Regions from separate parts of the Oceanobacillus sp. CF4.6 genome, predicted to be linked through region 2. Evidence: predicted binding sites of a transcription regulator. Region 2 holds the regulator's gene; the other holds the start of a gene.
The links. The regulator LexA, encoded in region 2, represses DNA repair genes until DNA is damaged. The targets are predictions, from matches to a motif close to CGAACATATGTTCG.
Positions count from the first base shown of each region.

Region 1: ACHABU_RS09080 (YolD-like family protein) is a predicted target of LexA. The motif match lies at 1,763-1,776, and genes of this name have one in related genera.

Region 1 covers NZ_JBIMEX010000004.1:189,395-192,800, reverse strand. Annotated here, with positions in the region: gene ACHABU_RS09090 (hypothetical protein) at 8-307, shown strand; gene ACHABU_RS09085 (hypothetical protein) at 394-681, shown strand; gene ACHABU_RS09080 (YolD-like family protein) at 1,838-2,161, shown strand; gene ACHABU_RS09075 (HU family DNA-binding protein) at 2,788-3,060, opposite strand.
Region 2 covers NZ_JBIMEX010000017.1:41,179-44,584, forward strand. Annotated here, with positions in the region: gene ACHABU_RS19330 (plastocyanin/azurin family copper-binding protein) at 1-61, shown strand, start outside; gene ACHABU_RS19335 (N(5)-(carboxyethyl)ornithine synthase) at 447-1,427, shown strand; gene lexA (transcriptional repressor LexA) at 1,534-2,157, opposite strand; gene ACHABU_RS19345 (YneB family resolvase-like protein) at 2,440-3,078, shown strand; gene ACHABU_RS19350 (DUF896 domain-containing protein) at 3,171-3,404, shown strand.

The DNA.
Region 1 (3,406 bases), on a different contig from region 2:
GTTATGAATGAAAAAGGTTACTATCGCCTTTCTAACTGTAACATTAAGTTTTGTTTTATTTGGTTGTAATAACACACAAGAATCACAAAATAAAGAACAAATTGAAGGAAAATCGGTTGAAGAAAATGGACAGTATGAACAGAAAGTCATTATTATGGATTCTGTTGATGAACCATTACCACCAGAGGCAAAAAATGTTCAATCTATGCCCAGTGAAAGTGAACCACAACAAATTCCAAACGTAAATTTAAGTGATCCAATTATAATTACAAAAATGCCTTATTCCGAAAACGTAAAACCTCAATAGACTTTTTGCTTCAACAAACGGGTGCATTACTTGAACAAAGGTATGACGGGATGGAGAATTTAAGATTTATAAAGGGGGATTAAAAAATGGCAATTGTCGTGGGGTATGCAATAGCAGTTCTTGGAGCAGTTTTGGCTTATCAGTTTGGTGAAGGAAAGTCGAAAAAGAGAAAATATAGGGTATGGGGCTTCGCTCTTATGGTGTCAATTTCCCCAGCCTTATCTTTCGCGATTGGGCTAACATACGCAGCTATCGTTGGAAGTGGTTGGGCGTCAATGATTATGTGGATCCTATTTCCCATAGGTTTCATCGTAGGACTTGTTATGTTATTTGTTGGGATATTTAAAAAAGAAGCAACAGAAGAAGTTTTGTAACTTCTTCCGCTATTTGGTGCTTTAGTTGAATAAGCAAATAAAAAAAATATGGAAATAGCCTAGTTCAATTTGAACTCTATTTTATTGACAACAAAAAGCACCGCATTTTGCGGTGCAATTAATTGTACATGTAAATTAGGTGCCCCGTTTACACTCTTCATTTAAAGTACAACAGGCATCTTTTCCTGATTGAAATAACACCAATATGCTTTAAAACTTACCTTATAATCTTCATTACTATGCCTAAGACATGACTAATGACTTTCGATGTTTATTGTCCATAAATTTAATCAAACATGAACAGTATTGTTCAAGCAATTCAAACTCTGATAGAGAGAGTAAGTGATTATGGGCAATTTTGTTTCGTATTGGATAAAGTTGATGAAGTAGAGTGAATAATTTTGGTGGTAAGTTAGTAAAGGCTTTGGGATAATTTCGGAAGTATGTTTCGTAGTCGCTGAACAGGAGGCTTTCAAAAGATTTAGATGGTGGGCGTTTTAACACAATTCGTGGTGCGCAGTGGAACCAATGAATCCCATAGTAATCTTCCATATTAGCCCTAATGAAGGTTCGCATAGAATTTTCTAACTCATACAATAAACCGTACGCCGTTTGCATTAATTTTAAATCTTTTTCGGCAATCAATAAGCTACACCTCTTTACAATTTTAGACACATTTCACCCAATTTCATAATACACTATTTTATCTATTCTGAAAATAAAGATATACCTTTTTCTATTAAAACAAAAAATTAACCTTTATAAAAAGGATAATTTTCATCATTATATTCCAATGATTACTGAAACACAGAATTAGTAGGGAAATGTAGGAGATGGGTTCTAACAAAAGATTGAAAGTTACGACAAAATCAGGATTGCCGAAACATAACCCTATACAAGTAATATAGACGTAAATAAGGTTTCGTACTTCCTGATTTTAAAAAACATAAAAACCCTCCTTGTACCGGGACACTAATAGACGGGATAGGTAAGGCACCGGTATTATGTTCATGTTTCTGCTTTATCTTTTGTCTTTACAAAAACATAATATTGATTTTAGTGTTTTCTATATGTTAAAATAGGAACAATTGTTCTTGATGAGGGAACAATGAATTGTTTTTCTTTTTTATTTATCTTTTAAAAGGTGGAGAACGAGATGGTAAATGATAGAGGAAATATCAAGTGGACAGCGATGATGATGCCTGAACATATAAATCTCTTGAATCAAATGTGGGAAGAGAAGGAACATAAGATAAAGTCAGAACTGGATGAGCAGCAATTAAATGATATAAACATGAAATTACAACTAGCAATACATAACGACCTGAGTATAACCATTGAGTATTACAAGAGATATGACTTTCATAAAATAAATGGCAAACTAAAAAAGATTGATACAATGAAAAGGTATTTACAACTGAATGATAACAAATACACCATAGTATCTCTAGAGAGTATCCTTGAAGTTTACATAGATTAATGATCTATGTGTTTTTTGTTGTTCTTTTTATAGGATTACTATGAGGAGTGAAAGTCAAAATTAGGATTGCCGAAACATAACCCTATACAAGTATATTTTTAGGGAAATTAGATTGTGGCTGTCCTATTGCAAAACTATCTCCTTGAACTGTTACACTTAATAGGAAAATTGGGTAAGGCACCGGATTACCTATATTTTCCTATATTTGGTTTCATTTTTTGTCTATATCCCAAGCGTAGGATCCGATGTAGCTCACCATTACTTTACCGTTTATGATGCGGGTAATATATTGTCGGTCTAATGGAACACCGTGGTAGTTAAAATAGTTTTCCCACCTTTATTATAAAATGTAAATCCTTTTAACAAAGAACAATTATTGACGATGTTTGGCTACAAAATCTGACCTTTGAACTTCTCCTGCTATTATGGTGTTCCATTGATGGCCATGCTCATATGCCAAAAGTATTTTACTTACGTAAGCTCTTACTTTGAAAAGAATCACTATGAAAAATGACCGTTTTTTGTAATATCTGTCTTCATTAATTGCATTAAGTTTTAATTATAATTTTCCAAATTATTATTAAAACAAAGAAATAAAGCCAACATTTTATGCTGACTTTATGTACTTACTTCACTGCTTCTTTTAGACTTTTACCTGGTTTGAAAGCAGGTACTTTACTTGCTTTTATTTCTATTTCCTCACCTGTTTGTGGGTTACGACCCTTTCTTGCGGATCTTTCTCTAACTTCAAAATTACCAAAACCGATTAGTTGAACTCCGTCTCCACTTGAAAGTGCTTCACTAATAGATTCGAAAATAGAATTAACTGCTTTGCCTGTATCTTTCTTTGAAAGCTCTGAAGCCTCAGCAACTTTATTAACTAATTCTGTTTTATTCATTACGCATCTCTCCTTCATTGATAGTAATACTTTATTAGTTTTACCATATATCGCCTGGATTAACAAGATTTGTTATATATACGAAGTTTCTAACTAACATATTGATCAATAATAAATTGCTCTACTTTTCCTATGAGAAATCCTATTCATATATGTTAATATTAGCATCCTCTTTGGTTAAATAGGTATTTCCCTAAAGCAAAAACATTACATTTATTAAACGCCATTCATTCAACTTGCGATTATTATTGAATTATATTGTTTAAGAACACTAATAAAGGGAAATGTATATATTACGTCAAAATAACTTATGAATTGCCAATATTTGCCTTGATTTGGCTCCTAA
Region 2 (3,406 bases):
CACAATCCCAGGGCATGCAGAGGCCGGCATGATCGGAATAATTGAAGTTTCATCCTCGTAAATCAGAGGTGGGTTAAAATTATTAAAATATAAATAATAAGCTTAAGAAAGGAGAGATTGAAGAGTCAATCCTTTCTTTTTTAAGTAGTACCAAGGATTAGTGTTCAGCAATAATAACAAGGTTTCAGGAATAAATAAACTGAAATATTAGATTCGAATTATATTTTTGTATTAGTACACTGGAATTATTCGAAGTTGTGTTATACTAAAGAGGTAGTTTGGTAGCAAATGGTAACAAGCATACGGATGCTATCTAAAATCAATGACAATAGTTAATACTTTACTTTAGTAAAGTGAAATACAAAAGATAACGTAAAAGAGTCATTTCAGGTGTGAAGGATCGATTAGTTTTTCAATTAATAAAAACTATTGGAGGAATGACTGACATGAAAAAGATTGGGTTTTTAATGAGTACGAAAGAAAATGAAAAAAGGAGAGCTTTATTACCTCATCATATTGCTTCTATTAAAAATAAAAAATTTTTATTTTTTGAAAGTGGCTATGGTAACTTGCTAGGTTATACAGATGAAGATTATAGATCAGCAGGAGCAAACGTTGTTTCCAAACGTGAAATATTGAGCATAGATGTAATCTGTGATCCTAAAGTAGGGGATGCTAGCTATTTAAACGAACTTAGTCATGGAAAAACAATATTTGGTTGGGTGCATACGGTACAAAGTCAAGAAATAACTGATATATTAACAGGAAATGGCCTTACCGCAATAGCGTGGGAGAATATGTTTGAACAAGGTCGACATAGTTTCTGGAGAAATAATGAAATGGCTGGAGAAGCTTCGGTGCTACATGCCTTTTCCCTGTTTGGAAAAATGCCATATGATTGCAAAGTGGCTTTGATAGGAAGAGGAAACAGTGCTAGGGGAGCGTCAAGAATATTAACTTCATTAGGTGCAGATGTAACTGTATACGATAGAAATATGGAGAAATTATTAAGAAAAGAGCTAGGGAGTTACGATGTTGTTGTAAATGCGGTTTTATGGGATATTAATAGAGATGATCATTTAATATATAAAGAGGATCTTTTGATAATGAAGAAACCATCAATGATAATTGATGTAAGTTGTGATCGAAAAGGTGGTATTGAATCGAGTGTTCCTACATCAATAGAAAATCCAACTTATATAGTGGATGGTGTACTTCACTATATCGTCGATCATTCCCCAGCTTTATTTGCCTATACGGTTTCTGAGATTCTTGGAAAAGAACTAGTTAAATATATTGATATTATTATCGAAGACAGAGTTAAAGAAAATGAAGTTTTAAGTAACGCAATTATTGTAGAAAATGGGAAAGTAATGGATCAAAAAATTATTGAGTACCAGAATAATAAAACGTATGAAAAAGTATGACATCTCCATAGGGACCTTTAGATTTCCGAAGCTTCCTGCTTTGCCTTTATATAATAGAAAACAAAAAGAGAGGTTTTACCAACATTTGGTAAAGCCTCTCTTTTTGTTAATGGATGTTTCTGTATAACCCGATTACTTTTCCTAAGATGGTTACATTAGGATAGATTAAAGGGTCCATAGTAGCATTTTCAGGCTGCAAACGTATATGGCCTTTCTCCTTGAAGAAACGCTTCACCGTAGCCTCATTATCTTCTGTCATAGCAACTACAATATCACTGTTATCAGCTGTGTTTTGCTGTTTCACGATTACCATATCGCCATCAAGTATTCCCGCTTCTATCATACTTTCACCATCAATGACTAGTACAAATAAATTGTCATCAGGACTGGCAGTAGAACTAGGAAGTGGAATAAACTCCTCGATGTTTTCAACTGCTGTAATAGGAAGCCCTGCAGTTACCTTACCGATTACAGGAGCATAGCGTGCTTCGTTTTTCGGGATCTGATTCTCTTCGTTTAGGTCGATAATTTCTATTGCCCTCGGTTTGGTAGGATCTCTTCGAATGAAACCTTTGCTTTCTATTCTTTCCAGGTGACCATGTACGGTCGAACTTGAAGCAAGACCAACAGCTACTGCTATTTCACGAACGGAGGGTGGATAACCTTTTTGTTTAACTTCACTTTTTATAAAATCAAGAATCATTTGCTGTCTTTTTGAAAGTTTTGTCATCTAGTGCTCACCTCTCACATAGGATTTATTAATGATAGTTTACCATTTTATTATTGTATAAGCAAACATTCGTTCTAAAATTCGTTGACAGGACATATGTTCGGTAGTATACTTTAAATAGGCGAACAATAGTTCTAAAAAATTCAAAGGGGGACTATACCATGTTTGAAAAAATTTCAAAAACGGATGCTTTCTATTTAGTTGCTTTTGCATTATCATTGGGTTTCCTATACTTTTCCATGATTATTAGTGGGTAAATTTTAATGAAAGAGGGGCATTGGTTTGAATGCAGTAATATACTGTCGTGTCAGTACAGACAAGAAAACACAGGAAACATCATTGACGCGGCAAAAACAGGAATTGCTCCGACTTGCCGATAAATATAATTTTACTGTCATCGACTCTATTGAAGAACAGGTGAGTGGATACGAAATCGAGCGGGAAGGTATATTTAAAATGTTGGATTATTTTTCTGAAAAGAAAGCGGATTGCTTATTGATTCAGGATGAAACAAGACTCGGCAGAGGGAATACGAAAATCGCTCTATTTCACCAGCTTCAAAAATTAAATATCTCCATTTATACGGCAATTCATGATGGTGAACTGGAATTGACGGAGTCGGATTCAATGGTGCTTCAGATTGTAGGCATTGTCGAAGAATATCAACGTAAAATTCATAATATGAAAATAAAAAGAGGTATGAAAAAAGCAGTAAGTGAAGGATATGATCCGAGACGCAACCTTTCCAATAACAATAAGGCTCCGGGCAAGGAACGTATTTCTTTTCCAATTGAAGAGGTTATCCGTCTACGCGAAAATAAACTTACCTTTGATGAAATAACTAAGACGCTAAACGGTTTAGGCTATCATGTATCTAAAGCTACCGTACATAGGAGATATAGGGAAGCTCAAAATACTTGAATATCCAATCTTGGTAGAGTACGATGGAAAGGCAGGAATATACAAAATTCCCGCCTTTTTAATTTTGTTAAATTTACCGGGAGGGTAAAAAAATGCTATCGAAAGAAAAGCTGGAGCGGATTAATATATTGGCAAAAAAATCTAAAAATGAAGGTTTATCCGATGAGGAAAAAGTGGAACAAAAAAAACTGAGAGAAGAGTATTTAAATAATGTTAGAGGCTCATTCAAAAATCAGTTTAAATCAATGACCGTCGTAGATCCTGAAGGCAATGATGTAACCCCACAAAAAGTTCGAGACCTTCAGGAAAGAAACAAAAAACACTAAGA